Regions from separate parts of the Bradyrhizobium sp. YCK136 genome, predicted to be linked through region 2. Evidence: riboswitches for the same ligand, from Rfam matches in the RefSeq annotation. Region 2 holds a riboswitch; each other region holds the start of a gene.
What was found. Region 2 has a riboswitch for S-adenosylmethionine ahead of ACFLEY_RS44935 (O-succinylhomoserine sulfhydrylase). Riboswitches for the same ligand answer to the same signal wherever they lie in the genome.

Region 1: it holds a riboswitch for S-adenosylmethionine, as region 2 does, so the genes downstream of both, ACFLEY_RS09680 (metallophosphoesterase) here and ACFLEY_RS44935 (O-succinylhomoserine sulfhydrylase) in region 2, are expected to answer to the same signal.
Region 3: it holds a riboswitch for S-adenosylmethionine, as region 2 does, so the genes downstream of both, ACFLEY_RS04890 (homoserine O-acetyltransferase) here and ACFLEY_RS44935 (O-succinylhomoserine sulfhydrylase) in region 2, are expected to answer to the same signal.

Annotation. Positions count from the first base shown of each region.
Region 1 covers NZ_CP172424.1:2,053,078-2,063,620, reverse strand. The annotation lists gene ACFLEY_RS09715 (aspartate/glutamate racemase family protein) at 1-351, opposite strand, end outside; gene ACFLEY_RS09710 (NAD(P)/FAD-dependent oxidoreductase) at 361-1,626, opposite strand; partial or broken gene ACFLEY_RS09705 (thiamine pyrophosphate-binding protein) at 1,630-3,292, opposite strand; gene ACFLEY_RS09700 (NAD(P)-dependent oxidoreductase) at 3,440-4,357, opposite strand; gene ACFLEY_RS09695 (transporter substrate-binding domain-containing protein) at 4,470-5,306, shown strand; gene ACFLEY_RS09690 (aspartate/glutamate racemase family protein) at 5,522-6,250, shown strand; gene ACFLEY_RS09685 (hypothetical protein) at 6,296-6,454, opposite strand; gene ACFLEY_RS09680 (metallophosphoesterase) at 6,535-7,281, opposite strand; SAM riboswitch at 7,329-7,407, opposite strand; gene ACFLEY_RS09675 (carboxylesterase/lipase family protein) at 7,431-8,939, opposite strand; gene ACFLEY_RS09670 (MFS transporter) at 8,957-10,297, opposite strand; gene ACFLEY_RS09665 (TetR/AcrR family transcriptional regulator) at 10,505-10,543, shown strand, end outside.
Region 2 covers NZ_CP172424.1:9,269,289-9,279,831, forward strand. The annotation lists gene ACFLEY_RS44920 (MATE family efflux transporter) at 1-379, opposite strand, end outside; gene ACFLEY_RS44925 (hypothetical protein) at 727-1,779, opposite strand; gene ACFLEY_RS44930 (2'-deoxycytidine 5'-triphosphate deaminase) at 1,972-3,108, opposite strand; SAM riboswitch at 3,189-3,268, shown strand; gene ACFLEY_RS44935 (O-succinylhomoserine sulfhydrylase) at 3,339-4,526, shown strand; gene ACFLEY_RS44940 (SGNH/GDSL hydrolase family protein) at 4,654-5,157, opposite strand; gene ACFLEY_RS44945 (lipolytic enzyme) at 5,654-6,433, opposite strand; gene ACFLEY_RS44950 (OpgC domain-containing protein) at 6,433-7,680, opposite strand; gene apaG (Co2+/Mg2+ efflux protein ApaG) at 7,877-8,269, shown strand; gene ACFLEY_RS44960 (Hsp33 family molecular chaperone) at 8,488-9,495, opposite strand; gene argF (ornithine carbamoyltransferase) at 9,654-10,543, opposite strand, start outside.
Region 3 covers NZ_CP172424.1:1,016,363-1,026,905, reverse strand. The annotation lists gene ACFLEY_RS04925 (SMP-30/gluconolactonase/LRE family protein) at 1-224, shown strand, start outside; gene ACFLEY_RS04920 (hypothetical protein) at 314-580, shown strand; gene clpB (ATP-dependent chaperone ClpB) at 656-3,295, opposite strand; gene ACFLEY_RS04910 (MOSC domain-containing protein) at 3,535-4,323, shown strand; gene ACFLEY_RS04905 (TIGR02594 family protein) at 4,431-5,216, opposite strand; gene ACFLEY_RS04900 (alpha/beta fold hydrolase) at 5,432-6,295, shown strand; gene metW (methionine biosynthesis protein MetW) at 6,392-7,054, opposite strand; gene ACFLEY_RS04890 (homoserine O-acetyltransferase) at 7,056-8,258, opposite strand; SAM riboswitch at 8,350-8,429, opposite strand; gene ACFLEY_RS04885 (chorismate mutase) at 8,633-9,481, shown strand; gene hisC (histidinol-phosphate transaminase) at 9,514-10,543, shown strand, end outside.

The DNA of each region.
Region 1 (10,543 bases), 2.6 Mb from region 2:
CATCAGCGACGAGGTCGCAACCGGCACGCCGACGGCCGCCGCGATCTCCTTCTGGAACAGCGAGAGGAAGCCGCAATTGGTGGTGATGGCCTCCGCACCAAGCCGCACCAGGTCCTTGGCCGCGTCGATGAAATCAGGCAGCAGGCCGGCCGCACCCTTCAGCACCACCTTCTCCGGCGAGGCGCCGTTCACCACGCGATAGAGCACGGGGAACGGCCAGGTCGTGCCGTTGCCCATGTCGCCGGGAATGCGCGGAAAGCGCGCTTCCAGCATCAGGATACCGAGCGGCGCGCCATAGATGGCCTTGCCGCCACGGGCGATGCGGGAGGATGAGTTGGTAGGAGTGGTCATGGTGCGACCTCAGAGGAAGCGAGTGGGCGAAAACGGCGCGAGCGGAATCTCGGGCTGCTTGCCGCTCAGAAGCTGGGCGACGAGACGCCCGATGCGGGCCGAGCCGACCAGGCCGACATGGCCATGGCCGAAGGCATAGACGATGTCGCGCGAGGCGCGCGCGTGGCCGATGCAGGGCAGTCCGTCCGGCATGCTGGGACGATGACCGAACCAGGTCTTGATGCGCGCGGCCGGAATGTCCCTCGGAAGTTTCGGGAACATGCTGAAGAGATGGTCGCGCAAGATCTCGGCGCGCTTCCAGTTCGGCGCGGCCTCGAGGCCGGCGATCTCGACGGTGCCGGCGGCGCGCAGGCCCTTGTTGGTCCAGTTCACGACCATTTTCGCGTCGGACGCCATCATCGAGCTGCGCGGACCGGACTCGGGATTTTCGATCATGACGTGATAGCCGCGCTCGGTCTCGAGCGGCAGTGAATCGCCCACGGACGCGGTGAGCTGCTTCGATCTGGCGCCGGCGGCGACCACCGCAGCATCGCAAGCAATCTCACCAGTCTCGGTGACGACAGCGACGAGCTTGTTGCCGGAAAGCTTCAGCCCCGTCGCCTTGGCGCGCACGAGCTTCGCGCCGCTGGCCAACGCGTGATTGGCCAGTGCCGCAACGTAAGCGCCGGGATCGCGGCAGCGGCCGGCTTCTTCCACCACCACGCCAAAGCTGTAGCGCGGATGCAGGTCCGGCTCGCGCTGACGCATCTCGTCGGCATTGAGCTCCAGCCACTCGACCCCGACACGCTTGCGCAGCCGCCAGCCGAGATCGTGGTCAAAGTTGCCGCGCGACGGGAAGACATGCATCACGCCGTTGCGCTCGACCAATTCGGAGACACCGGCTTCTTCCGCGAGCTTCCGGTGCAGCAGCGGCGCGTCCTTCAGTAGATCGCGGAGCGCGAAGGCGGTCTTTTCCACGCGCGCCTCGGTCCAGCCCGAGAGCAGGTACTTGATCAGCCAAGGCAGCGCCTTCGGCAAATACGACCAGCGGATCGCGAGCGGGCCGAGCGGGTCCATCAGATAGAACGGCACCTTCTTCCAGATGCCGGGTTCGGCCGGCGGAATCACCGAATGCGAGGAGAGCCAGCCGGCGTTGCCGTAGCTCGCCGCCTGTTCGCCACCGGGCTCGCCGGGATCGATCAGCGTGACGCGATGGCCCTCGCGCAGCGCCTCGATGGCGCTGATCACGCCGACCGCGCCGGCTCCGATGATGGCGACATGGCGGCCTTCGGGCATCGTTTACGCCTTCACCGATGGCACAAAGTCCTTGCCGACCGAGATCGCGCGCGGATCGATGATGCAGTGGAGGATCGACGGCTTGCCCGAAGCCAGCGCGCGCTCGAACGCCGGCGCGAACTCCTCGGTGCGCTCGACGCGCTCGCCGTGGCCGCCGAACGCCTTGGCGTACATCGCAAAGTCCGGGTTCTTGAGCTGGGTGCCGACGACGCGGCCGGGATAGTCGCGCTCCTGGTGCATGCGGATGGTGCCGTATTGCGAATTGTCGACGATGATGACGACCAGCGGCGCGTCGTACTGCACGGCGGTCGCAAACTCCTGGCCGTTCATCAGGAAGCAGCCGTCGCCGGCAAAGGCAACGACGGTGCGATCCGGATATTGGCGCTTTGCCAGCACCGCCGCCGGCACGCCGTACCCCATCGAGCCCGAGGTCGGGGCGAGCTGGGAGGCAAAACTGTGGAAGCGGTGATGGCGATGGATCCAGCCGGCATAATTGCCGGCGCCGTTGCAGACGATCGCGTCCTTCGGCAGCCGGTCGCGCAGCCAGGTCATGACCTGGCCGTACTGGAACGTGCCCGGCAGCTCGCGCGCCTTCTCGGTCCAGGCGAGGTAATCGGCATGTGCCTTGGCGGCCTCGCCCTTCCAGGCAACCGCCCCGGAGGGCTTCAGCGTCTCGCCCGCCGCGGCGAACGCGGCGGGCGTCGCCTGGATCGCGAGCGCCGGCTGATAGACGCGGCCGAGCTCTTCCGAGCCCGGATGCACGTGAATCAGCTTCTGCTGCGGGGTCGGAATGTCGAGCAGCGTGTAGGACGAGGACGGCATCTCCGACATGCGGCCGCCGATGAGCAGAACGACATCGGCGCCGTCGATGCGCGCCTTCAGGCCCGCGCTCGGCCCGATGCCGAGATCGCCGGCATAATGCGAATGGTCGGCGTCGATCAGCGAGGCCCGGCGGAACGAGGTCGCCACCGGCAGGTCGAACCGCTCGGCAAAACGCGCGATGCTCTTGGTCGCCTCATCCGTCCAGCGCGAGCCGCCGAGAATGACGAGCGGCGCCTTGGCGCTCGCGAGCATGGCGCCGACACGCTCAATGTCCGCGGGCGCGGGCCAGCTCACCGCCGGCTCGATGCGCATGGCATCGGCGACGGCGGCGGTCTCGGTCAGCATGTTCTCCGGCAGCGAGATCACCACGGGGCCCGGACGGCCCTGCATCGCGACGCGGAAGGCGCGCGCGACCAGTTCCGGAATGCGGTCGGGGCGATCGATCTCGACCGCCCATTTCGCCATGGTGCCGAACACGGCCTTGTAGTCGAGCTCCTGGAACGCCTCGCGTTCGCGCATGCCGGTATCGACTTGGCCGACGAACAGGATCATCGGTGTCGAATCCTGCATCGCGATGTGGACGCCGTGGCTGGCATTGGTCGCGCCGGGGGCCGCGGGTGACGAAGCAGACTCCCGGACGCCCCGTGAGCTTGCCATAGGCCTCCGCCATCATCGCGGCGCCGCCCTCCGCGCGGCAGATCATCACGTCGATCGGGCTGTCGTGCAGCGCGTCCAGCGCCGCAAGATAGCTCTCGCCCGGCACGCAGGTGACGCGCTCGACGCCTTGGGCGACGAGCTGATCGATCAGGATCTGGCCCCCGGTGCGGGTGTTACGAATGGTCATGACAGCTCCCTGCAGGCTTTGGCGACGCGCTCGGGCGCCTCGCGAAAATGTCGTTCGCAGGTGGCGTAGGACAGGCCAACAGGAGGTGCAAGATCGAAAGGCTTCCCGCTCCCTGCGCAGGCGTCATGCCCGCCCCTGCTGTTTGCACTACCGCCCATTCGCGATGATGCGGCGGCAATGATCGAGCGCCGCGCCGATCAGGTTGTCGCTCGCCTCCGGCGTGCGGAACGCCGAATGCGCCGATAGCGTCACGTTCGGCAGTTTGGTCAGCGGATGGCCCGGGGGCAGCGGCTCGACGGTGAAGACGTCGAGGCCGGCATGGGCGATGTGGCCCGAGCGCAGCGCATCGCACATCGCCTCCTCGTCGACCACGGCGCCGCGCGCGGTGTTGATCAGGATGGCGCCGGGGCGCATCATCCCGATGCGCTCGCGCGACAGGAAACCCTTGGTCTCGTCGTTGAGGAGCAGATGCAGCGAGACGACGTGGCTGTCCGCGAGGAGCTTCTCCAGCGGGACGAATTCGACGCCGGGATGCGTCTTCGGCGATCTGTTCCAGGCGATCACCTTCATGCCGCAGCCAAGCGCCATGCGCGCGGCTTCCGCCGCGATGCCGCCGAAGCCGATCAGGCCGAGCGTCTTGCCGGTGAGCTGCAGCGCATCGCGACGCAGCCAATTGCCCTCGCGCATGCCGCGATCCATCTCTCCGAAGCTCTTTGCAGAGGCCCACATCAGGGCGATCGCGCATTCGGCGACGGCGGTGTCGCCATAGCCCTTGATGGTGTGAACCGAGATGCCGCGCTGGCCCAGCTCCTCCGGATTCATGTAGCTGCGCGCGCCGGTGCCGAGGAAGACGACGTGCTTCAGGGCAGGACATTTCGCGGCAATCGCCGTCGGCACCGCGGTATGGTCGACGATCATGATCTCAACACCGTCAAGAAGGCGTGGCAGGTCGTCGGGAGTGATCGCGGGGTTGCGGTTGATGCCGACCGGAAGGCTGTCCCCGCGCAGCAGTTTCTCGGTCACCGCGGCAAGGGTGTCATTGGCATCGACGAAGAGAGCGCGCACGGGCCTGTCTTTCCTGTCCAGTTTAAAATACCGTATTGCATTTTAATCTGAATACAGAAATAGTCCAGACGCCGGGTTCGAATGTCCAGAAGCGACTGCCCAGGAGACTGCCATGAATCGCAGGGATGCACTCACCACTGTCGCCCTCGCCGGAGCCGCGATCGCCGCAACCGGTTCGGCCAAGGCCGACACCGCGCCGGGCTCGACGCTCGAACGGATCAAGAAGAGCGGCGTGCTGCGGATCGCCGTCATCGCCGGCCAGGATCCTTACTTCCACAAGGACCTCACCACCAATCAATGGTCGGGCGCCTGCATCGACATGGCGAACGACATCGCCGGCAAGCTCGGTGCCAAGGTCGAGACGCTGGAATCGACCTGGGGCAACCAGATCCTGGATCTCCAGGCCGAGAAGATCGACCTTGCCTTCGCCGTGAACCCGACACCGGAGCGCTCGCTGGTCATCGACTTTTCCACGCCCATCCTGGTGCACTCCTTCACCGCCATCACCAAAAAGGGTTTTGCCAAGCCGCAAACCTGGGCCGAGCTGAACAAGCCCGAGGTCAAGATCGCCGTCGACATCGGCTCGACCCACGAGACGATCGCGCGCCGCTATTGCCCGAAGGCGACGATCCTCGGCTTCAAGGAGCGCAACGAGGCGATCCTCGCCGTCGCAACCGGACGCGCGGACTGCAACATTTCGCTGGCGGTGCTTTCGGTCGCGACCTTGAAGAAGAACCCGACGCTCGGTGAGCTCGCGGTGCCACGTCCGCTGCTCACGCTGCCGACCAACATGGGCATCCGCGCCGAAAGCGACCGGCGCTACAAGGACTTCCTCAGCGCCTGGGCCGACTACAACCGCTCGCTGGGCCAGACCCGCGAATGGATGTTGAAGGGTTTTGAAGCCGTAGGTCTCGGCGCGGACGACATTCCCGGCGAAGTGCAGTTCTGAGCGCCAATCCGCGATGTATGTCTGGGGATTCGCGGTGCTCAAGCCGTACCGGAGCCCGCGTCGGCTTCATGAATGATGGCGTCATGGCCGGGATCGGTACGCCAGAGGAGATGATCCGCCAGCCGCGCAGCGAACGGCGGAAGTCCCTCCTCAGCCGGTTTCACGAAACGCATTAGACTGCCGGCCACGACCATCCCGAATCGGTGGGACGAACCATGAAACTCCGCGGCGGCTTCACGAATTACGGCGAGACGATCGGCATTCTGATGCTCGATACCCGCTTCCCGCGCCCGCGCGGCGACATCGGCAACGCGCTCTCCTACGACTTCCCGGTGCGCTACAAGATCGTGCGCGGCGCGCACGCCACAAGGATCATGGGCGACCAGCCCGATCCGACCCTGCTCGAGCCGTTCATCGCCGCGGCCCGCGAATTGGAAGCCGACGGCGTCAAAGCGATAACGACGAGTTGCGGCTTCCTCGCGCCGTTCCAGAAGCAGCTCGCGGCTGCCGTGAACATCCCGGTCTTCACCTCGAGCCTGATCCAGGCGCCGCTGATCCACGCCATGCTGCCGCCCGGCAAGGTCATCGGCATCTTCACCGAACGCGGCCACCACATGAACGAAGGGCACTTCCGCGGCGTCGGCTGGTCGCCGGACGACATTCTCGTTCAAATCCAGGGCATGAAGCCCGATGCGCAGTTTCCCGCAACCTACATTCTCGGCCGCGAAGAGCTGGACACTGACGTGCTGCGCGCCGAGATGATCGAGATGACGGAAGCCTTCATGGCGTCCTGCAAAAATCCCGGCGCGATCCTGTTCGAGTGCACCAACATGTGCCCATTCTCGCGGGACGTCGCCGAGGTGTCGGGTCTGCCGGTGTTCGACATCAACACCCTGATCAACTTCTTCCATCGCGCGGCCCATCCCGTGCCGTTCCTGCGCTGAACCAGCCGGGACAGGCGGCGAGGCGCGCGATGAACGCGCACGAGCCTAAAATAAGGCGGCGTTGACAGCCTGTCCGTAGATCATTGCAGCAACGAGTGAGAGCAGCAGGCCCGCTCCCGAGAATATGACGACGACTTTCAGAGTCTCGACATCGACATTGGTTCCCGTCGCGCGGGATATTGCTCTTGCCAGTGCAGCAATCATCGCCAGCTCCGAAGCGGGCCGCGCGGAAGCGAGGCCTCACTTCATCTAGCGTTACTCGGCGCATTCGCGTGTGAAGCAGATTACAGGTGATCCCGCTGCACCCAGCCCGTTGCAATCGCGCTCGCCCAGGTGAGCATTCCCCTGGCCCGCGCCAATGCTGCCATGGCCGTGGTGTCGTAGGCCACGTAGCGGAGCGTCGCGGACCAGCCTCTGTTGGCATGCTCCAGAATTGCGTAACACGCATGAGGGGTGCCGACCTCGACCACGTAGGGAACGGGCATCTTCCCGTCGTAACCGGGCAATCCAACGCTGCCGGGATTGACGACCAGCCGGCCATCCTTCAGACGCACCACGCGCGGAATGTGCGTGTGTGCGCACAGGATGATCTCGGCGTCGATCCCCTCGGCGCCGGCCTCAATAGAATCAATCCGGCTCGGACGCGGGCAGCCGTCGCCCGCGATGTGGTCGAGCCAGAACGCAGCATCATTCCCTGGCGATCCATGGCACAGGAACGCCCGCCCCCTATACATGAGCGTGGACGGCATGCTTGCCATCCACTCGAAATGCTTGCGTTCGAGCTCTCGGAAATCGCTGCGCGCCGATGTGCCGGCCTGCCACAGCTCCACGAGAATGCGGTCCTGATCGCCCTTGATGGACGGAAAGCCTCGCTCCATCAGCAGGTCAGCCGTTCGGGCCGCTTCGAGCGGACCGCTAACATGGTCGCCCAGGTTCACGACCTCGTTGATGCCGAGCGCAGCAATGTCCGCAAGGACGGCTTCGAGCGCCGGACGATTTCCGTGCACATCCGCGATGGCAGCAAATTTCACTTGGCCTCTCCATTCGAGATGGCCGACGATTCACCCAATGCGGGACGATGCAGGGATAGCGGGTCTCTTTAGCTGCATTTTTAGAAGCGCCCGCAAGCTGAGGATCAAATCGGCGCTGGACGAACGCTTACATGACCAAGGTGCTGCGATCAACCGATCTTCGCTCGCGCGGCCGGAGCCTGCGGCGCGCCGCGTTGGGCCGACAGCTCCGCCCACAGGCGGGAGCGCACGCCTTCATTGAGAGGCACAATGTGGAACGGCTGGCCGAAGATTGCGAGCGGCTCCTTGGCCGGCTCGAACCGCGGCCAGGCTTCCGCGATGTCGGGCGCGCCGGATGTGACGAAGCGCAGCACGCTTGCCTGAAACCGCGCGGCGACCTCGATATCCTCGGGCGTCATCGGCCCGCCCTTGCGCTTCAGGATCGGGCGGTCGATGAAATCCGGCGGGTGCGCCCAGAGGCAGGCATTGTCGGCACCGTGGGTCGGCCCCTGCGACAGGAACGGCTCCAGCGCCGGGCGATGGTCGAACCGGCTCAGCCACACCGCGCCGCCAGCCGCGGCATGAAGCCGCGCAAGATCTGCCATGGGGCGATGCCAGAACGCGTCGGACAGCAGCGCCTCGTACGGATCCTCGTCGACGCGCGCTGTGGCGCGGTAATACGCCAGCAGACGTTGCCAGCCGGCATCGCCGACTGCGGCGCGCACTTGTCGTTCGGTGGTGCGGATCATCGCGGCCGGCGGCGTGCTCTTCAGGAACATCACCATCTCGTCGCGGCAGGAGCCGAGCCAGAGCGGAATGTCGCGCAAGGTTCCTTCGGCGAAGACGTCCCGCGGCTCGCGCGGAATCACGATTCCGTCGAGCACCGGGCCGAACACGGTGCCTTGTTCGGTCTCGTCCGCAAGCCCGCGACTGACGCGCTCCACCGCCGCGAAGAGCTTTGGCAGTGGCAAAGAGGCAATCGCGGTTGGGTCGTACGCTAATTCGAGCTCGGCAAGCAGGCGGCGTGCAACGTCGTCGGCATGATCGGCGCTCATGATGTTCCGCCCGGGCGCGCTGAGCGCGAGGGCGCGAATGAACTTGCCTCTGGCCTGCGGCAGGGTTGCGAGCGCGATCACCATCGAGGCGCCGGCCGACTGGCCGGACAGCGTGATCGCGTCAGGATCGCCGCCGAAATCCGCGATATTGGCGCGCACCCAGTCGAGGGCGGCGAGCGAATCCGAGATCGCGAGGTTGTTGGCCTCGCCGAGCCCAAGGCGATGCAATTGCAGGAATCCGAGCGGGCCGAGCCGGTAGTTGATGGTGACGATCACCGCCGGACCGTGCGCGGCGAGGAATGCGCCGTCATAGTCGGCGCCGCCGCCGGTGACGAAGGCGCCGCCATGGATGAAGACCAGCACCGGCAGCGGCCGATCGGCCTCTGCCGGCGTCCAGATGTTCAGGCTGAGACAGGCAGCCTCGTCCGCATGATCGAGATGGCCCGGCTGCGGCGCGTAAGCGCCGTAGCCCGTGCAGCGGAGCGGCTCCGTCCACGCTTTCGGCGGCATTGCCTTGGCAAAGCGCGGCGCGGTTGCGAACGGCACGCCCTTGAAGGCACGCATACCGGCCTGCGTGGTGCCGACGACGGGGCCACTCGTGGTCTGAACTGCGCTGGTCAGCATGCGTGCCTCGTCTTCACTCAAGCGCGCCGCTTGCCGAGATCGGCGATGTCGACGGTGTGGGTTTCGCGCGCCGTCGCCGCAGCGGCTGCCGAGATCACGCAGCAGCAGGCGACGAAGATCGCGACGGGGACCCAGCCGTTCGGCCCCTCCCCGACCAGGCTCGCGCTCACCAGCGGCGTGAAGCCGGCGACGAGAAAGCCGAGCTGCGTGCCGATCGCGGTGCCGGAATAGCGCACGCGCGCCTCGAACATCTCGGCGTAGAACGACGGCCAGATCGCGTTCGGCGCGGCGTAGACGATGCCGGACAGGATCATCGCGGCGGCGAAGATCGCGATCGTGTTGCCTGACGTCACCAGCATGAAGTACGGGAACAGCAGCACCGCGCAGCCGAGCACGCCGCCGATGAACACCGGCTTGCGGCCGATCTTGTCGGCGAGCAGGGCCCAGAGCGGCTGGGTGAGCAGCGCCGTGACGTTGCCGAGCACGCCGGCCCACAGCATGGTCGGGCGCGCCACGCCGAACTTGCTGGTGGCATAGCCGAGCGCGAACACGGCGGTCATCGTGCTCACGGTCGCGATCAGCGCGCAGACGATGACGCGCAGCACGTCGGGCCAGTAGTCGCGCAGTAGGGCGACGACGGGGAAGCGCGCAACCTGCGCCTTGTCCTTGATGTCTTCGAACACGGGCGTTTCCGGCATGGTCCGCCGCACCAGGTAGGCGACCAGCAGCACCAGAGCGGAAAGCAGGAACGGAACGCGCCAGCCCCAGTTCAGAAGCTGGTCCTCCGGCAGGCTCGATACCGGAATGAATACCAGCGTCGCCAGGATCGCACCGGCCTGGGTGCCGCTCAGGGTCCAGCTCGTAAAGAAGGCGCGGTTGGAGTTGGCCGAATGCTCCAGCGTCAGCGAGTTCGCCCCGCTCTGCTCGCCGGCGGCCGAGAGGCCCTGTAACAGGCGAAGCAGCGTCAGGATGACGGGCGCGGCATTGCCGATCGCGTTGGCATCCGGCAACAGGCCGATCGCAAGCGTCGAGCCACCCATCAGTACCAGTGTGAACAGCAGCACCGTCTTGCGACCAATGCGGTCGCCGAAATGGCCAAGGATGACGGCGCCGACCGGCCGCGCGATGTAGCCGATGCCGAAGCTGAGGAGCGCGAGCAGTGTCCCGGTCGAGGGATCGACATTGGCGAAGAACACTTTTGGAAAGATCAGCGCGGCCGCGGTGCCGTAGATGAAGAAGTCGTAGTATTCGAGCATGCTGCCGACGAAGCTGACCAGCGCGGCGCGCTTCGGCAGCTTGCCCGGTGTTGCCTCCGCTGCGGATGACGCGTGCAGCGATGCGGTTGACGTCAACGTCATTGCAAGTCCTCCCCATGTGTCCGGTGCGGCTCGCGTCAGGCGGTCCGCCGCGCGCGCGTTTTGTGGTTCTGGTTGCCGCAACCGTGGTTTGGAGGGATAATGTACGAACTAGTACGTTTATGCAATACGCGTTGGATCAAGGCACGGACGGGTGAAATTTGCCTTCACCTTCAAGGTGATCCGTGGAAACTGGCGGGAGAAACAGTGATGCTCGAGCGCATGCCGCCCCCATCGAAGCGCACCAAC
Region 2 (10,543 bases):
CGAGACCGAACGTGACGCCGATCAGCAGCGCATGCGCGGCGAGCGTGCCGGCGCGCTCGCGGTCGCCGGCGCCGAGCGCGCGTGCGATGGCGGAGGCCACCGCACCGCCCATCGCGCCGCCCGACATCGTCATGGTCAGGATCACGGTCGGAAACACCAGCGCCATCGCGGCCAGCGCCTCGACGCCGAGCCGGCCGATATAGGAGGTCTCCGCGATCACCGTGCAGGTGCCGGCCGAGAGCGCGATCACGTTCGGCCAGGCAAGCCCGAGCAGCGTGCGCAGGATCGGTCCGTCCATCAGCGCGCTCCTCACCGGCCGCGGAGGCGGCGGCAGCGGGCGCTCTTGTTCATCGACCGGGATTTCGGCGATGTCGGACATGTCCTCTCCCGGGCACGAGCGCCATTTGCGGTGCGGCAATGACTAGATGTGCCAATGAATTTCTTCGCGCAGAAGGCGCAGCGAGAAGCTTGTTAGCACGGCAATTGCCGATTCCTCCTGCGCCTGATGCAGGCGTGCCCTGCGGCAGCGCATTTCAGCCCGTGGAATTGCGGTCTCTCGTCTCCCTCTCCCCGTTCTTACGGGGAGAGGGTTGGGGTGAGGGGCCGCGTCCGCGAAAACGATGCGAGTTGGACTCGCGGAGAGTCCCCCTCACCCGGATTGCATCTTCGATGCAATCCGGCCTCTCCCCGCACGCGGGGAGAGGCGAAGTGGCCGCGCCGTTCTCGTCAGCCAATCGTCCAGACCAACGGCGCCCGGCCGCCTGCGGCCGGGCGCATGTGGACGCCGATATGCCGGCCGCAGCCGGCAGCCAATCCCTCGAACAATCCCTCCAGCACCTTGGCGCAGGCGCGGTGACAATCAGCGACGTCGTCCATCAGCTTCCAGCTCTGCTGGCGGATTTCGAAGGTGCCTTCGGACTGCGTCATCTCAGCATTGTCGTCCTGGGCAGCGAACAGCGCGTTCAGGAACGATGCGAATTCCCTCGCGCCGCCGCGGCTCGTCGCGAGTGCGGCCGCTACCTCGTCGAAATACTGCATCCCGATCAGCTTGCCGGTGAGATGCAGCAGATAGCCGGCGTCCTCCGGGCCGAACAGCTGCACCATCACGGGCGCGGCGGTGCGGACATATTCCATCGCATAGTTGCGATAGGCTTTTTCCAGCCGCGGCTTCGGCCAGCTCGCGACCGGCAGCGCCGGCGCGGTCTTCGCATCGAACGGCGGCGCTTCCAGATGCCGCGCGAACACCAGGCGCTGGTCGAGTTCGAGCGGATGGTCGTATTGATGATAATAGCCTTCGAGCCCGTCCTGGCCGTCGACGCTCTGCTTGGTGCAGACGAAGCCGAGGCGAAGATCTCCGAGCGCAACCCCGTTATTGGCGTGCCAGCCGCGCAGCATCGCGCGCGAGACCTCGCCCGGCACGCCGCAGATCGCGGTGCCCTTCCAGATCCAGCGCGGCGGCGGATAGCGTATCCAGGCCTTGGTGTCGCTCTCGTACATGTATTCGACATGCACGCCGCCGATCCAGTTGGAGAGGTAGTGATATTGCGCAGCAGCGACCGCCGGCGGCAGATGGCTGAGGCCGAGCTTTTCCAGCCCTGGCAGGAAACGCTCCTGCTGCTGGCGGCGGAACACGCGGAAGACGAACTCCGCGGCATCCGCGGTGCCGCGCCGCGTAACGACGGTGAGGATAAGGCCGGTGAAATAGGCGTGATAGAGATCGGCGACCGCGCGCCAGCGCTTCCATTGGGCTTCCTGCGCGGAGTCAGCTGCGGCGGTCATGTTCGCTCCCGGCTTGTTGTTTTACGGGAGTGTGTCATCGCGGCTGGGGCGGCGCAACCAGCCACAGACTCGGTGTCATCGCCCGGCGAAGACCGGGCGATCCAGTATTCCAGAGGCAGTTATGATTGAATCGAGACGCCGTGGCGTACTGGATGCCCCGGTCGAGACGGGGCGTGACAGTTGGAGATGTCGCTACACCCGAAAATGTTTCGAGAGCTTCAATCCCTGCGCCTGGTAGTTCGAGCCGATGCGCTGGCCGTACATCGCGTCGGGGCGGGCGAGCATCTTCTCGTAGACGAGGCGGCCGACGATCTGGCCGTGCTCGAGGATGAACGGCACCTCGCGCGAGCGCACCTCCAGCACGGCGCGCGATCCCAACCCGCCGGCACCGGCATAGCCGAAGCCGGGATCGAAGAAGCCGGCATAGTGCACGCGGAATTCGCCGACCAGCGGATCGAACGGCACCATCTCGGCTGCAAAGTCGGGTGGCACCTGCACGGCCTCTTTCGAGGCGAGGATGTAGAACTCGCCGGGATCGAGGATCAGGCTGCCGTCGGGCCGGGCCGAGATCGGCTCCCAGAAGTCCTCGACGGAATAACCGGAGCGGCGATCGACGTCGACGACGCCGGTGTGGCGCTTGGCGCGGTAGCCGACGAAGCCGCTCGCCTTCTCGCCGGAGAGATCGACGGAGACGGCGACGCCGCCGGACAGATCGGCATCGTCGATGTCGACGAGGCGCTCGGACGCATGCAGCGCATCGAGCTCGTCGGCATTGAGGATGGCGTCACCGGTGCGGAAGCGCACCTGCGACAGGCGCGAGCCCTCGCGCACCAGCACCGGAAATGTCTTCGGGCTGATCTCGGCATAGAGCGGGCCGTGATAGCCGGCGCCGATCATGTCGAAGCGGCGGGTGCCGTCGGCGATCACGCGGGTGAAGACGTCGAGCCGGCCGGTGGAGCTCTTGGGGTTCGCGGCCGCGACGATCTCCGGCGGCAGCGCCAGGCTCTCGAGCAGCGGCACGATGTAGACGCAGTTGGTTTCCAGCACCGCGCCGTCGGCAAGGCTGAACTCGTGCAGCTTCAATTCGTCGATGCGCTCGGCCACCGTGGCGCCGGGACCGGGCAGGAAGCTGGCGCGGACGCGATAGGCGATGTCACCGAGGCGCAAATCGAGGCTCGCCGGCTGGATCTGGCTTTCGACGAAATCGTATGCGGGCAGGATGAGGCCCGCCTCCGCCATCGCCGCGATCATGCGGTCGGGCAGGATACCATTGGCGTCGGCGGCGATCGTGAAGCTCAACCGGGGGTCCTCGTCAGGGGTCAAACGCATCCGGACGTGCGGGAAATACTAGCCTTTTACGGCTATCCGATGGACGCCTTGACGGAAAGGCCATTGCGGAATATGAGCATCACTTATCCCGTGGTGATTTGAGCCGGCCGGCTTGCAGCCACGTTAAATAAGTCGCTAAACAGGCCGGGGACCTCTGTGATCCCGGCCCGTGGATATATCCAGGCCGGTTTTTTTGTGATTTCGACGAGACGGTCATGTCGGAGGTACCTATGTCGAAGTCGCCTGCCACTTACCGTCCCGAAACCCGCCTGGTCCATTCCGGCACCCTGCGCTCGCAATTCGGCGAGACGTCGGAGGCGCTGTTCCTGACCCAGGGCTACGTCTACAACAGCGCCGAGGAGTGCGAGGCGCGGTTCAAGGGCGAGGATCCCGGCTTCATCTATTCGCGTTATTCGAACCCGACCATCTCGATGTTCGAGCGCCGCATGATCGAGCTCGAAGGCGCCGAAGCGGCGCGTTCGGCGGCGACCGGCATGGCCGCGGTGACGACCGCGATCCTGGCGCCGCTGAAGGCCGGCGACCACGTGGTCGCCTCCCGCGCGCTGTTCGGCTCGTGCCTCTACGTCATTCAGGATCTGTTGCCGCGCTACGGCATCGAAACCACGCTGGTCGACGGCCTCGATCTCGACCAGTGGCAGCGGGCCTTGCGGCCGAACACCAAGACGTTCTTCCTGGAGAGCCCGACCAACCCGACGCTCGACGTGCTCGACATCCCCGGCATCGCCGAGATCGCGCACAAGGGCGGCGCGCGGCTCGTCGTCGACAACGTGTTTGCGACGCCGATCTGGCAGAGCCCGCTCGCGCTAGGGGCCGACGTCGTGGTATATTCCGCGACCAAGCACATCGACGGCCAGGGCCGCTGCCTCGGCGGCATCATCCTGTCGTCGGAAGCCTTCGTCGCCGAGCACCTCCACAATTTCATGCGCCAGACCGGGCCGTCGATCTCGCCGTTCAACGCCTGGGTCTTGCTCAAGGGCCTGGAGACGCTGGCCGTGCGCGTGCGCGCGCAGACCGACACCGCGGCACGCGTTGCGGAAGTGCTGGCCGGCCATCCGAAGATCTCGCGATTGATCTATCCCGGCCGCGCCGATCATCCGCAGGCAGCGCTCGTGAAGAAGCAGATGCGCGGCGGCTCGACGCTGGTCGGCTTCGAGGTCAAGGGCGGCAAGGCGGCCGCGTTCCGCGTGTTCAACGAGCTCAAGCTTGCGAAGATCTCGAACAATCTCGGCGACGCCAAGAGCCTCGTCACCCATCCGGCAACCACGACGCATCAGCGCCTGAAGCCGGAAGACCGCGCCGCGCTCGGCATCAGCGAGGGCTTCATCCGCTTCTCCGCGGGGCTGGAGCATGCGGACGATCTGATCGAGGACCTGACGGCGGCGCTGGAGAAGGCGTGAGGCGATTGAGCTCTCGTAGGGTGGGCAAAGCGAAGCGTGCCCACCATTCACCACCGAGCTGGCGATAGATGGTGGGCACGGCGCGCGAAGAGCGCGCCTTTGCCCACCCTACGGCTATGCAGCCGAACTACATCGGCCGGTACGCCCGCACGTCCCCGGGCACGTTGACCCCGAGCTTGATCTGGCCGACGGAGCGGATGATGTCGTCGCCGAGGAGCTGGGCAAAGCAGGCGTAGCCCCAATCGTTCATATGCAGGCCGTCGGCGATCACGAAGCTCTCGACCGGGATCGATTGATTCTCGTGCCAGTCGCGCATCACCTCGAAGCGCGGGAAGATGCCGACGTGACGGAGCTCGGCGACCTTGCCGAGCAGCTTCACCATCTTGCCGGCACTCTCCTTGCGCTGGTTGACGGCCGGCGAATATTGCGGATCGACCAGCACGATATCGGCGCCGCCGGCGGCCTGGATGCGGGCGATGCCGTCCTCGACCATCTTGGCGGTGTCGCCGGGATCGAGATTGCGCAGCACGGCGTTGGTGCCGACCTGCCAGATCACCATGTCCGGATGCACGTCGATCACCTCCTTCTGGAGGCGCTTCATCGGGCGCGTCCTCGCCGCCGACGCCGGCATTGATGACGGTGATGTCCGCGGTCGGATATTGCCGGCGCAGCTGCGCCGCAAGACGGTTCGGATAGTTGAAATCGGGCGAGCTTGCGCCGTAGCCGGCGGTCGACGACGAGCCGAACGCGACGATCACGACAGGCTTGCCGGCGACGAGCTTGCCCGCGACATGCGGCAGCGAGCCCATCGCCTTCGCGCCGCCCTTCGGCGGCAGGCAGGGGACGCGGTTGAAGACGTCACCGGCGGATTTCGCGACCTGCTTCACCTTGTCGATGGCGCGCGCGGTGATGCCGCGCTGTTCGGGAGACGTCGCGGCGACGGTGGTCTGGGAGGGCGATGCCGGAGCGGGATTAGCGGCCTGCGCGGGCGCGGGCGTTGCCTGCGCCGCCTGCGCCTGCGCGCGCGACTGCGAAACAGGAGTCAGCAACAGCAGCGCCGCCGCCACGGGTACAGCCAGCCATGACGTCAGGCAAAAAGGGCGGTTAGAACTCATTAACACTAGACCTCAATTTTGCTGCTGGGCCGGCCCCAGATGGGCTGCGTCGATCACGAACTGTGCCAACGCCCGGCCAAGGCAATCGTGGACCTGTTTCGCGAGCTCAGGCCCGCGAGACGGGCTGAACAGGTCGAACTGACCCTGATCATTCCACTGCCGCATGATCGCGAAACGGTCGAACAGCGGGATGTCGTGCTCCTGTGCCACCACCCGCATATTGTCGAGATAGGGCGGCACCGAGATCATGGTTTCGGTACGCGGGCTGTACTGCAAGTTCATCAACACGACGTCAGCCCCTGCATTTTGCAATGCGGAAACCCCTCCGGTCACCGCACCGCGAAAATCGTCGGGATCGATTGCTCGGATAGCATCCACGGTCCCGGTCTGCCAGATGACCAAAGTAGGCCTTTTTGCTTCCATCAGCTTAACGAAGCTGGCGGCCGCCTCCTCTGCCGTCTTCTTGCTCTGTATTTCTACGGAGACGTGCACAACTTCCGATGGCGACAGCTTGTCCTTCAAAATGGCCTGCATGCGTGCCGGATAGGAAGCGTCCTCGGAGGCCGGAATCGTGGTCGAACGGCTGCCGATGACCAGGATTTCGAGCGGTTTTCCGGCCTTGATGGCGTCGGCGACCTTGGGAAGCTGGCTTTCGCTGGTGAGCAGATAGGACGGCAATTCGCAGGCTGCGGGCGCGGCCGGAGCGGGCGGCGCAGCATCCTCCGCGCGCGCCGACGGCGCGGCGAGGCCACCGCATAGCAGGATCAGGCTCAGGAGAACCTTCGCCTTCATCAGCCCCCTCCCGCCAGATCGGCGTTGCCGACGGCGTTCTTGGTTTTCGCACCGCTCTTGTCAGCTACGCGCTTGTACCACGAAATCACCCAGGCCACGCCCCACATGATCAGGATTCCGGAGAGACTAATCACCGCATGCATGACGGCGCCGCCGGAGACCTCGGCCAGGATGAAATGACCAGCGAAGGCCAGGAAGACGCCGAGGCAGAAGATCTCCAGGGAATGCGAGCCGCACAGGATCAGCGGCCGCAGCCAGGGCGATTTCAGGCCCGGCCAGTCGCGCGGCAGGAAGCGCACGGTGAGCGCTGCCAGCGCCAGGAAATGCGTGAAGCGCAGCACGTCGAGGTCGGTCTTGTCGATCGGATACATCCACTGCTCGAGCCGCTTCGGCATCAGATGCGAGAGCTGCGGCACATACCAGGTCAGCGTCACGTAGAACGCCGCGACGATATAGGCGATCGCGATCCACATCGTCACCGGTGAAGCCAGAATACGCGACATGCGCCGCGCACCTCCGAGCGCACACCATGCACCGAAGACGAACAGCAATTGCCAGGCCAGCGGATTGAACGCCCAGAAGCCGTTCGGATAGGCGGAGAAGTAGAGGTCGTATTCCCAGGTGACCGCGTAGAGCACGACCGAGAGGCCGAGCGTGACATCGGGCTTCCACTTCATCGACCACAGGATCAAAGGCAGCGCCAACATCAGCACGATGTAGAGCGGCAGCACGTCCATGTTGACGGGACGGAAGCGCAACAGCAGCGCCTGCACGATGGTGACGTCGGGCTGCTTGAGAAAGTCCATGATGCCCATCTCTTCAGTGTAGAGCGGGTTCTCGAAGCTGGTCGCGACGTAGGAGATCTCGGCGAGGAAGATCGTGAACAGGAAGACGTGGGCGACATAGATCTGCCAGACCCGGCGCATGATGCGCGCGGTGGCGATGACGACGCCGCTCTCCAGCATCGCGCGGCCGTAGACGAAGGCGGCGGTGTAGCCGGAGATGAAGATGAAGATCTCGGTGGCGTCGCTGAAGCCGTAATTGCGGATCGTGAACCAGGTCAAAAGACTCGACGGCAGATGGTCGATGAAGATCAGCCACAGCGCGAGGCCGCGGAACAGGTCGAGCCGGAGCTCGCGCTCGCCGATGGCGGGCAGCGAGATGGCCGGCGCGGCCGCACGCGGCTTTGCATCCGCAGGCTTGGCCCCCGCGATCGTCGATCCCGTCACTTGGTCCGCAATGGTCATCGGGGCCTGGAAACCCTCACACAAATCGCGACGTTATAGGGATTGTACCGGTCCGGCCGTCGTCTCGCAAAGCGGCCGGATCACATAAGGGTGTCTTTCTTTGGGGTGTCTTTCTCCGCGAATTCTGGCGGGACGATGTCGCGAAAGCCGCTTGCGGCGTTTGGTTCCCGGCCGGGTTTTCGTTATGATGGCAGCCATGTACCGCGCCGTGACCCGCCAGATCGAAGTGACCGTCGAGCCGAACTTTGTTCCGGAACAGTCGTCGGCCGACCGCTCCCGCTACTTCTGGTCCTACACCATCGTCATCACCAATTCGGGCGAGGAGACCGTGCAGCTCAAGACGCGGCACTGGATCATCACCGACGCCACCGGCCGCCAGCAGGAGGTGAAGGGCGAGGGCGTGGTCGGCGAGCAGCCGACCCTGGCCCCCGGCGAGCGCTTCGAATACACCTCCGGCGTGCCGCTCTCGACCGCCTCCGGCTTCATGACCGGCCGCTACCAGATGGTCAGCGAAAGCGGCGAACGCTTCGAGATCGACGTGCCGACGTTTTCGCTGGATAGCCCGGACAACAAGCGGGTGTTGAACTAGGGGCGGGGCCGTGGGGTGGGCAAAGCGAAGCGGGCCCACCATTTCGGTGGTGACGCAGAAAGATGGTGGGCACGCTTACGCTTTGCCCACCCTACGATGTCCGAGCACTTGGCAGGCTGTTTTCCCGTCGTCATTGTGAGCGCAGCGAAGCAATCCAGACTGCCACTGCGGAAAGACTCTGGATTGCTTCGCTGCGCTGGCAATGACGGAGGATAGAGTTACGCGTCCTCCACGCCCGCCTCATCGGGCGTGAAATCGTACACCGACGAGCAGAACTCGCAGGTGACAACGACCTTGTCGTCCTTGACCATCGCGGCGCGATCGTCCGGCGAGAAGCTCTTCAGCATCGCGGCGACCGCATCGCGCGAGCAGGAGCATTGCGCCTTCAGGACCAGCGGCTTGAATACGCGCACGCCACGCTCGTGGAAGAGGCGGTAGAGCAGCCGCTCGCCGGACAGTTCCGGATCGATCAGCTCGACGTCCTCGACGGTCTCGACCAGCGAGCGCGCCTCGACCCAGGCGTCATCTTCGGCGACGGCGTGCACTTCGGCGCCCTCGGGCGCATCGCCGGGATGCAAGTCCGCCTGCCGCGCGCGCTCCGGCGCCTTCGGCAGAAACTGCATCAACATGCCGCCGGCGCGCCAGCGATGCCTGCCGCCGTCGTTCGAGCGCCACTCCTCGCCGACCGCAAGACGCACGCGCGTCGGGATCTGCTCGGAGCGCAGGAAATATTCGTGGGCAGCGCCTTCGAGGCTGCCGCCGTCGAGCGCGACCAGACCCTGGTAGCGGCTCATGTCGGGGCCCTGGTCGATGGTCATGGCGAGATGGCCGCGGCCGAGCAGCGCGCCGGAATCCTTCGCCGTGCCCAGGCGCGAGGCGTCAAAGCGGGCATAGGCGCGAAGCTGGTCCGGCGCCTTGTAGTCCACCACCAGGAACGACACCGGGCCGTCGGTCTGGGCCTGGAGGATGAAGCGACCCTCGAATTTCAGCGCCGAGCCGAGCAGCGTCGTCAGCACGATGGCCTCGCCGAGCAGCTTGCCGACGGGCGCGGGATAATCGTGCTTGGTCAGGATGTCGTCGAGCGCCGGACCGAGCCGCACCAGCCGGCCGCGCACGTCGAGCGCGTCGACCTCGTAGGGCAGCACGGCGTCGTCGATCGGAACCGCTGATGGTTCGCGAACCGGGCCTTCCGGCCTGGTTTTCATGTCAGGGGATTGGGAATCCATGGCCGTCTATCTGGGGTCGGTGGGTGGGAAATGGTAGGGGTTCCGGCTGCATCCGGCAATGCAGAATGGACGTATGCAAGGACGGCAACCTCCGCGTCGTCCTGGCGTTCGCCAGGACGACAGTTGCATGTGAGGCGGCCGCCAGGCCTACGCCAAACTTACTTCACCGCGTCAAAACACCAGGCCAGAATACCCTTCTGCGCGTGCAGGCGGTTTTCGGCCTCGTCGAACACGACCGATTGCGGACCGTCGATCACCTCGTCGGTGACCTCCTCGCCGCGATGGGCGGGCAGGCAGTGCATGAACAGCGCGTCGGGCTTGGCCAGCGACATCAGCTTGGCATTGACCTGGTAGGGCTTGAGCACGTTGTGGCGGTGCTCGCCCTCCTTGTCGCCCATCGACACCCATGTGTCGGTGACGACGCAATCGGCGCCGCGCACGGCGGCTTCCGGATCGGTGCCGAGCATGATCGGCGCGCCTGAAGCCTTGATCCAGTCGCGCATCGCCTTCTTCGGCGCAAGCTCCGGAGGCGTTGCGACATTGAGCTGAAACTTGAAGCGCTCCGCGGCATGCGCCCAGGACGCCAGCACGTTGTTGTCATCGCCGGTCCAGGCCACCGTCCGGCCCTCGATCGGGCCGCGGTGCTCCTGATAGGTCAGAAGGTCGGCCATCACCTGGCAGGGATGCGAGCGCCGCGTCAGGCCGTTGATGACGGGCACGGTCGCGTTGGCCGCAAGCTCGAGCAAGGCGTCGTGGTTGAGGATACGGATCATGATGGCGTCGACATAGCGCGACAGCACGCGCGCGGTGTCGGCGATGGTCTCGCCGCGGCCGAGTTGCATCTCGGCGCCGGTGAGCATGATGGGCTCGCCGCCGAGCTGGCGCATGGCGACGTCGAACGACACCCGCGTACGGGTCGACGGGCGCTCGAAGATCATCGCCAGCGTCTTGCCTTCGAGCGGCCTCACCGGCTGATGCGCCTTCTGCTTCGCCTTCATGGCGGAGGAGGCATCGAGCATGCTCTTGAGCTCCGACAGCGGGAGCTCGT
Region 3 (10,543 bases), 1.5 Mb from region 2:
ACGGCAAGCTGATCGTGGCGGAAGTCGGCGCCAGGCGGCTGATCGAGATCACGCCGGAGGACGGCAAGATCACCGAGATCGCGGCCGATCTCCCGATCGGCCTTGCGGGCGCACCCGGCGGCCTGCCCACCCACATCCCGACCGGCGTCGCCATCGGCGCCACCGGCGTCATCTATTTTTCCTCCGACATCGAGAATGCGATCTACAAGGCGGTGAAGAAGTAGCGTCTGCCAGCGGAATCCGGCTGCGGGGGAACCGGCGCGCGGGTTCCCGGTTAGAGGCTAACGGGACCGACCAGCAGGAGGATCGCCCCATGACGCGCCTCTCACGCGACGATGTCGTCAAGACCGTGGACCGGGCCGACGACGTCACCATTGCCCAGATTATCGGGACCGGCGCGACCGTCGAAGAACTCGCCGAAGCCCAGGCCTGGCTCGCCAATGACGAGCCGATGATCAACGACCTACGTCCACTGGCGCAGGGCCGGGTGCGCGAGCTGGTGGATATCCTGTCCGAGCTTGAAGAAGAAGACGACGAGGCCGGACCGGCCGAGCCCGGCTCCGCGTCCGCCGTCGGCTAGGATCAGCCCAAAACAATTCGCCCCGGAGAAGTGAACCTCTCCGGGGCGGTCTGTCGTTTCAGGCAGCGATGACGCTCAGTTCAACTTCCGCTTCGACACCGGCGCCTCGAACTGGGCGATCTCCGCGGTCTGCGGCGCCTTGCCGTTGAAGGTCAGCACGTTGCCTTCAGAGGAGATTGCAACGCTGTCGCCGTCCTTGACGTCGCCGGCCAGGATCATCTCGGCGAGCGGGTCCTGGAGGTAGCGCTGGATCACCCGCTTGAGCGGCCTTGCGCCGTAGGCCGGATCCCAGCCCTTGGCGGCGAGCCAGTCGCGGCCGGCATCATCCAGCGTCAGCACGATCTTGCGATCGGTCAGCAGCTTCTGCAGCCGGGCGAACTGGATCTCGACGATCCGGCCCATCTCGCTCCTCTGCAAGCGATGGAACAGGATGATCTCGTCGACACGGTTGAGGAATTCGGGGCGGAAATGTCCCCGCACCATTCCCATCACCTGCTCGCGCACGGCCGACGTGTCTTCGCCCTCGGGTTGATTCACCAGGAACTCCGAACCGAGGTTCGAGGTCATGATGATCAGCGTGTTGCGGAAATCGACGGTGCGGCCCTGGCCATCGGTCAGGCGGCCGTCGTCGAGCACCTGCAACAGGACGTTGAAGACGTCAGGATGCGCCTTCTCGATCTCGTCGAACAGCACGACCTGGTAGGGCCGGCGCCGCACCGCTTCGGTGAGCGCGCCGCCCTCGTCATAGCCGACATAGCCCGGAGGCGCGCCGATCAGCCGCGAGACCGAATGCTTCTCCATGTACTCGGACATGTCGAGGCGGACCATCGCGGTCTCGTCGTTGAACAGGTACTCCGCGAGCGCCTTGGTCAGCTCGGTCTTGCCGACGCCGGTGGGGCCTAAGAACATGAACGAGCCCATCGGCCGGTTCGGATCCTGGAGACCCGCGCGGGAGCGGCGCACGGCCGTTGCGACCGCATGAACGGCTTCGGCCTGGCCGACGACGCGCTTGCCGAGGGAGTCCTCCATCTTCAGCAACTTGTCCTTCTCGCCCTCCAGCATCTTGTCGACGGGCACGCCGGTCCAGCGCGAGACCACCTGCGCGATGTGGTTGGCGGTGACCGCCTCCTCCATCATCTCGCCGGAGTTCTCCTTGGCCTCGATGTCCGCAAGCTGCCGTTCGAGCTCGGGGATCCGGCCATAGGCTAGCTCGCCGGCACGCTGGAATTCGCCGCGGCGCTGGGCATTGGCGAGCTCGACACGCAAGCCGTCGAGCTCGGCCTTGAGCTTCTGCGCATCGGAGAGCTTGTTCTTCTCCGCGCTCCAGCGCGCCGTCAACGACGCGGATTTTTCCTCGAGCTCGACGAGTTCCTTTTCAAGCGTCTGCAGGCGGCTCTTCGAACCGGCGTCGCTCTCCTTCTTCAATGCTTCCTGTTCGATCTTCAGCCGGATGATTTCCCGATCCATCGAATCGAGCTCTTCCGGCTTGGAATCGACCTGCATCTTCAGGCGCGCGGCGGCCTCGTCCATGAGGTCGATCGCCTTGTCGGGCAGGAAGCGGTCGGTGATGTAGCGGTTGGACAACGTCGCGGAGGCAACAAGCGCGGAATCGGTGATCCGCACGCCATGGTGCTGCTCGTACTTGTCTTTCAGGCCGCGCAGGATCGAGATGGTGTCCTCGACCGAGGGCTCGCTGACGAAGATCGGCTGGAAGCGCCGCGCCAGCGCCGCGTCCTTCTCGACATGCTTCTGATACTCGTCGAGCGTGGTCGCGCCGATGCAGTGCAGCTCGCCGCGGGCGAGCGCCGGCTTCAGCAGGTTCGATGCGTCCATCGCGCCGTCGCCCTTGCCGGCCCCGATCAGCGTGTGCATCTCGTCGATGAACAGGATAAAGGTGCCCTCGCTCCCGGTCACCTCCTGGAGCACGGCCTTCAGCCGTTCCTCGAACTCGCCGCGGTATTTCGCGCCGGCGATCAGTGCGCCCAAGTCGAGCGAGAGCAGCTTCTTGTCCTTCAGGCTCTCCGGCACGTCACCGTTGACGATGCGCAGCGCGAGGCCCTCGGCGATGGCGGTCTTGCCGACGCCGGGCTCACCGATCAGGACGGGATTGTTCTTGGTCCGGCGCGAGAGCACCTGGATGGTGCGGCGGATCTCCTCGTCGCGGCCGATGACCGGGTCGAGCTTGCCGTCGCGCGCGGCCTGGGTCAGGTCGCGGGCATATTTCTTCAGCGCGTCATAGGCGTTCTCGGCGGTCGCCGAGTCGGCCGTGCGGCCCTTGCGCAGGGCCTCGATCGCCGCGTTGAGGTTTTGCGGGGTGACACCACCCTTGCTGAGGATCGTGCCGGCCTCGCTGGTCTTCTCCAGCGTGAGGCCGAGCAGCAGCCGCTCGACGGTGACAAAACTGTCGCCGGCCTTCTCGCCGGCCTTTTCGGCGGCATCGAAGGTGCGTGCGAGCTCGGGCGCCAGATAGATCTGCCCGGCGCCGCCGCCGGAGACCTTCGGCACCTTGTTCAGGGCGTCCTCGGTCGCCTTCAAAATTGCGCGGGAGTTGCCGCCGGCACGGTCGATCAGACCGGCAGCGAGCCCCTCATTGTCGTCCAGCAGCACTTTCAGAACGTGCAGGGTCGAAAACTGCTGGTGCCCCTCGCGCACCGCAAGCGACTGCGCGGACTGGATGAAGCCCCTGGAGCGTTCGGTATACTTCTCGATGTTCATCTTTTCTTTCCCTCGGCCTGCCCATGGAGCCCTCTAAGGCACTCCAAACGGCATCTTCATTGGGTTTCCGATTACCGCATTGACGTTTCTCAACCGGTAACGGTCGTTATTTACCGACGCTGCCGCCGGCCTGAGGCAGATGTGGGAAGCGGGCTGCGGGAGCGAAAGAGGCGTCTTCACAATTTCGTGCGCGCATCGGCCCGCTTGGCGCGGCGTGGCCGAATCCCCTAAGTAGCGCCATGACAGCCAGCCAGACCGCCGAGATTACCGGCCTCTACCGCTATCCCATCAAGGGCCTCACCCCGGAACCCCTGCCCCGCGTTGCCTTGCGGGTCGGCCAGACCCTGCCCGCCGACCGCCGCTACGCCATCGAGAACGGCCCGAGCGGGTTCGATCCCGAGGCGCCGGCCTGGAAGCCGAAAATCCAGTTTCTGATGCTGGCGCGCAATGAGCGGCTGGCTTCGCTCGACAGCCGGTTCGAGGACGCGACCAACCGCCTGACCATCCGCAAGGACGGCCAGATCGTCGCCAGCGGCGATCTGGAGACCGCCGCCGGGCGCGCCGCCATCGAGCGCTATTTCACCGAGAACTTCCAGCCGGAGTTGAAGGGCCCACCGAAAGTCCTGTCGGGCCGCGACCACAGCTTTTCCGACGTCGCCCGCAAGGTCGTCTCCATCATCAATCTGGACAGTGTCCGCGCGATCGAGACCATGCTCGGCGGCACCGCCGTGCATCCCCTGCGCTTCCGCGCCAATCTCTACGTGAAGGGCTGGCCGGCCTGGTCCGAGCTCGACCTCGTCGGCCAGACGCTCGCGATCGGTCAGGCCCGGCTGAAGGTGGTCAAGCGCATCGTCCGCTGCCCGGCCACCAATGTCGATCCGGAGACCGCAATGCGCGACCTCGAAATCCCGCCGACGCTCTCGCGGCATCTCGGACATATGGACTGCGGCATCTATGCCGAGGTGATCACCGATGGCGAGATCGGCGTGGGGGATGCGGTCGCGGTGGAAGAGCCGAAGCTGGTGTGAGCTTCGTAGGGTGGGCAAAGCGAAGCGTGCCCACCAACTTTATCTCTGCGGAGCGAGATGGTGGGCACGGCGCTAACGCGCCTTTGCCCACCCTACGCTCCCTCACCTCAGTTCGGCATCACATACGCATAGATGCGGCCGCGCGAGACCGGCGCCTCGCGGACGCGGTTGCCGTTGTTGCCGGAGATCATGATCGGATTTCCCTGCGCGTCGACGCCGGTGATGATGCCAACGTGGCCGCCCCGGCCGCCGCGCGACATCACCGCGATGGCACCGACCTGCGGGCCGGAGACACGCGTGCCGTAACGCGCGAATGAATTCGCCATGTCCGAGCCGGTGCCCCGGTGGCCGGTCTTCTCAAGCACCATGTTCATGAAGCGCGCGCACCACAGGCTGCCACGCCCGGTCGGGTTGCCGCCGAGATAACGGCGCGCCTCGGACACGAGGCCCGATCCGCCGCCGAAGCCGCTGCTCATACCCATGTTGCCGGCGTTGCCATTGTCGCCAGCGCTGCTCTTGTTGACAGCGTGGCTCATGTTACGGGCGCGGCTCACTTTGCCGGCGCGGCTCACGTTTTCACCGATGCCCATTTCACCGCCGCCCAGATAGCGCGTGTCACCCATGCCGCCGCTATTGGCGTTCGGATCGTAGCTGGCCTGCGTGTCCATGAAGCCGCCGGCCTGCAACTGCGCCGCGCTGCGCTCGAAGCGCGAACTGCGGGCCTGGTGCCGGTAATGATGATATCTGCTGGCGTGATGCGCGTAAGCATGCCGCTCTGCGCTATGACGATGCGGCCGTGCCGAGGCCGGAGACGAGAACGCGGCGACCGCCGCGAAGAACAGCGCCAGCGCGACAACACAACGCGACAGGCGAGACGCAAACAACTCGAACATTAGTCATCCTTCGTTGACACCCCCACTTCCCAGCCGGCCCGTGCGCGGCCGACATCCCTCGGGCCGTTAAGCCGCCCCATGTGGCGAGAAAAAGACACCGTGCCGGTGAATAGCTGGGTTGATTTTGTGTCGGTGCCGGCCTGACGCTGCCGCATTGCGGACAACAGCATTAACTGCGATCCTCCATCTGCGGCTAGAAGAGAGGGAAACGGTTAATGCCCCACGCCACGACCAGGGACGACGTCCGCATCTATTTCGAGGAAGCGGGCCAGGGAACGCCGATCATCTTCCTGCACGAGTTCGCGGCCGACTACACCAATTGGGAGCCGCAGATGCGCTACTTCTCGCGCGGCCACCGCTGCATCACCTATTCGGCGCGCGGCTACACGCCGTCGGACGTGCCTGAGGGCGAGGTCTACACCTACACGCATTTCTACACCGACGCGCTCGCGGTGCTCGATCATCTCAGGATCGACCGCGCGCATCTCGTCGGGCTCTCGATGGGCGCCTATTCGTCGCTTCAAATCGGACTGAACGCGCCGCAGCGGGCGCTGTCGATGACGCTAGCCGGCGTCGGCTCCGGTTCGGAGATCGAGAATCTCGACGCCTGGCGCAGGCAATGCCGCGCCAATGCCGAGCAATTCGAGACGCTCGGCTCCACGGAGGTGGCAAAAGTCACGCGCGAGGCGCCGAGCCGGATTCCCTTCCTGGTCAAGGACCCACGCGGCTACGCCGATTTCTACGCCGCGCTGGCGCGGCACGATGCCAGGGGATCGGCGCGCACGATGCGCGGCTTCCAGGGCGGCCGTCCCTCGATCTACACCACGACGGACGCGATCAGGGGCGTCGCGACGCCGGCGCTGATCATCTGTGGCGACGAGGATGACCCTTGCGTCGGGCCGAGCCTGTTCCTGAAGAAGCATCTTCCGGCCGCGGGCCTCGCGATGTATCCGAAGTCGGGGCACGTGCTCAACCTCGAGGAGCCCGCGCTGTTCAACGAGACCGTGGAGCGGTTCGTCACGCTGGTGGAAGCAGGTCGCTGGCCGGCGCGCGATCCGAGGTCGGTGGCGGCGCATTAGTTTACCCAGTCATTCCGGGGCGCTCGAAGAGCGAACCCGGAATCTCGAGATTCCGGGTTCGGCACTTCGTGCCGCCCCGGAATGACGCCTACGGCGTCACTTCCCCTGCCCGCGCGTGAGCAGAAACACGCCCTGCTCGCCGAACATATTCCACACCCACCAGGGCAGGTTCAGCGGCACCGGGCGGCCATAGAGATCGAGCGCCACCGAGCGTTCCATCTTGACGTTGATCTCGTCGCAGAGCTCGACGAAATCCTTGATGGTGCAGAAGTGGATGTTGGCGGTGTCGTACCAGGTCGCCGGCAGGTTCTCGGTGCGCGGCATGTGGCCGCCGATCAGGAGCTGGAGCCGCATCTTCCAGAAGCCGAAGTTCGGGAACGAGACGATGGCGCGGCGGCCGATGCGCAGGAGATTTTCCAGCACTACACGCGGCTGCCGCGTCGCCTGGAGCGTCTGCGACAGGATCACGTAGTCGAAGGCATCATCGGGATAGTTCACGAGGTCGGTATCGGCGTCGCCCTGCACCACCGCGAGGCCCTTGGCGACACAGCGGTTGACGCCCTCGCGCGACAATTCGATGCCGCGGCCGTCGATGCCGCGGGTCTCCAGAAGCTGGAGCAGATCACCGTCGCCGCAGCCGACATCGAGCACCTTGGAGCCCGGCTTGACCATCTCGGCGACGAGCAGATGGTCGGCGCGAAAATGACCGGACTGTCCCGCGCTAAGGCCGCCCAGCGGCAGCACTTCCTGCACTGACATCCTAGCCACCCCTGCCGTTGAGTCCGCGCGCCTTGCCGGCCGATTCCAGGAAGGCGCGGGCGATGTCGAAGAATTCGGGCACGTCGAGCAGGAAGGCGTCATGGCCGCGATCGGTCTCGATCTCGGCGAACGATACCCGCGCGCTCGACGCATTCAGCGCATGCACCAACGCGCGCGATTCCGAGGTCGGGAACAGCCAGTCGCTGGTGAAAGAGACCACGCAGAAGCGCGTCTTGATGCCCGCGAACGCCTTCGCCAGCACGCCGCCATGGTCGCCGGCGATGTCGAAATAGTCCATCGCTCGCGTCAGATAGAGATAGGAGTTGGCGTCGAAGCGCTCGACAAAGGACGAGCCTTGGTAGCGCAGATAGGACTCGACCTGGAAGTCGGCGTCGAACGAAAAGGTCGGCAGGTCGCGGTCCTGCATGCGCCGGCCGAACTTGCGATGCAGCGCCGCGTCGGAGAGATAGGTGATGTGCGCCGCCATCCGTGCGACCGCAAGGCCGCGATGCGGATGGATGCCGCGATCGGCGTAGCCGCCATTGTGCCAGTCGGGATCGGCCATCACAGCCTGGCGACCGAGCTCGTGAAAGGCGATGTTCTGCGCCGAGTGCCGCGTCGAGCAGGCAATTGCCAGCGCGGAATACACGCGCTCGGGGTAGGCCGCCGTCCATTGCAGCACCTGCATGCCGCCCATCGAGCCGCCGACCACCGCGAACAGCGTGTCGATGCCGAGCCGGTCGATCAGCATCGCCTGCGCGCGAACCATGTCGGGGATGGTGATGACCGGGAAATCCAGGCCCCACACTTTGCCGGTCGCGGGATTGATCGAGGCCGGCCCGGTCGAGCCCATGCAGCCACCGATCACATTGGCGCAGATGATGAAGTATTGGCTCGGATCGAGCGGACGGCCCGCACCGACGAGGGTTTCCCACCAGCCGGGCTTGCCGGTGACGGGGTGCACATTGGCGACATGCTGGTCGCCGGTCAGCGCATGGCAGATCAGGATCGCGTTGGAGCGATCGGCGTTGAGCTCGCCATAGGTCTGGTAGGCGATCTGGAACGGGGTGAGATCTATGCCGCAGTCGAGCGGCAACGGCCGATCGGCGCCGAACTGCGCGACGAGCGAACTCGGATGATCCACTTCATGCGACCGCTCATCGGCACTGATCGCGGGACTGGATATCGACGTGACGCCAACCATCTGACCATCGACCTCGTTTGCGATCGGACTTCAGAGCGCTACTTGCATCAGGCCATAAAAAACCCGGCCTGAACGATAGGTTCGGCCGGGATCGGAAGCGTCCCCGGCCTGTTTAGCGAGTTTTTTAACGTGGCTGCAAGCCGGCCGGCTCAAATGACCACGGAACAGGCAAAACTTAACGGCTTGGACGGTTTTCGTCAAGATACGGTCCTGATTGACCAAATTCGTCCCCGTCGCGTCAGCCGAAAAGGCCCGATTTCCCTTTGCATTTCTCTTTGCTTTCGCCGCTCCGACTGCCTAATCAAGACATCGACCGCAGCGGGTCCGACCTGATGGACCCGCATTGGAACGCCTCTCAACAGCACTTGCCAGATATGTCCCAACGTCCGCCCGCGCCACCATCGTTGCAGGAATTGCGCAAGGAGATCGACGCGATCGACGAGGGCATGCATCGCCTCCTGATGCAGCGCGGCGACATCATCGACCGCCTGATCCAGGTGAAGCAGACCCAGGAGGTGGGCTCGGCGTTCCGGCCTGCGCGCGAGGCCGACATGATGCGGCGGATCGTGGAGCGCCATCGCGGCATCCTGCCGCTCGACACGGTCGAGAGCATCTGGCGCGTCATCATCGCGACGTTCACTTACGTGCAGGCGCCGTTCGCGGTGCATGCCGACATCTCGGTGAGCGAGCCCGCGATGCGCGATTCCGTGCGATTCCATTTCGGCTTCACCGTGCCTTACGTGGCGCATTTCAGCGCGCAGGCCGCGGTCGAGGCGGTCGCGAAATCCAAGGGCGATCTGGCGCTGGTCTCGGCGACTTCCAGCCGCACCCCGTGGTGGCTGGAGCTGGAAGCAGAAGGCGCACCGAAGATCATCGCGCGGCTGCCCTTCGTCGAGCGTGCCGACCATCCGGCCGCGCTGCCCGTGTTCGCGATCTCACGCGTCGCCGACAGTGCCCTGGTGACGGAGGTCGAGACCTTCAGCGTGCGCGTCTCGGGATGGAATGCCGAGATCGCGCGGGCGCTGTCGCCGCTCGCCGACATCGTGGCGGTGCCCGATACCGCCTTCGATGGCGCCGCGCTGCTGGTCTCGGTCACGAGCGCGAGCAGCATCGAAAAGATCAAGGCTGCCCTGATCGAGGCGGGGGCCTCGGTGCGCTCCACGGCCCTCGTCGGCAGCCACGCGACGCGCTATACGGTGCCCCCGACCGGGTCGAAATCGTAAGTTACGAGCCGCCTGCCATTCCGGAGTTGAAGATGTCCCGCCCCGTGCCGAACCCCGGCATTCTCGATATTGCGCCCTACACGCCCGGCAAGAGCCCGGTGCCGGAGCCGGGCCGCAAGGTGTTCAAGCTCTCGGCCAACGAGACGCCGTTCGGCCCCTCCCCCAAGGCGATCGAGGCCTTCAAGAAGGTGGCTGATCATCTGGAAGACTATCCGGAAGGCACCTCGCGGGTGCTGCGCGAAGCCATCGGCCGCACCTTCGGCCTCGACCCCAACCGCATCATCTGCGGCGCCGGCTCGGACGAGATCCTCAACCTGCTCGCCCACACCTATCTCGGCCAGGGCGACGAGGCGATCTCCACCACCCACGGCTTCCTGGTCTACCCGATCGCCACCATGGCGGTCGGCGCCAGGAACGTCATTGCACAGGAGAAGAACCTCACCTGCGACGTCGACGCCATCCTCAAGGCTGTGACGCCGAAGACGAAGCTGGTGTGGCTCGCCAATCCGAACAACCCGACCGGCACCTATATTCCGTTCGACGAGGTCAAGCGCCTGCGCGCCGGCCTGCCCTCTCACGTGCTGCTGGTGCTGGACGCCGCCTATTGCGACTATGTCTCGCGCAACGATTACGAGATGGGCATCGAGCTCGTCGCCACCACCGAGAACACCGTGGTGACGCACACCTTCTCCAAGATCCACGGCCTCGCCGCGCTGCGCATCGGCTGGATGTTCGGGCCCGAGCACATCATCGACGCGGTCAACCGCATCCGCGGTCCGTTCAACGTGTCGACGCCGGCAATGTACGCCGCGGTCGCCGCGATCGAGGACACCGCGCATCAGGCGATGTCGAAGCAGTTCACCGAGACCTGGCGCAACTGGCTGACCGAAGAGATCGGCAAGCTCGGCCTGAAGGTGACGCCGAGCGTCGCCAATTTCGTGCTGATCCACTTCCCGACCGACAGGGGCAGGACCTCGGACGACGCCGACGCCTTCCTCACGAAGCGAGGCCTCGTGCTGCGGGCATTGAAGAATTACGGCCTGCCACATTCCCTGCGCATGA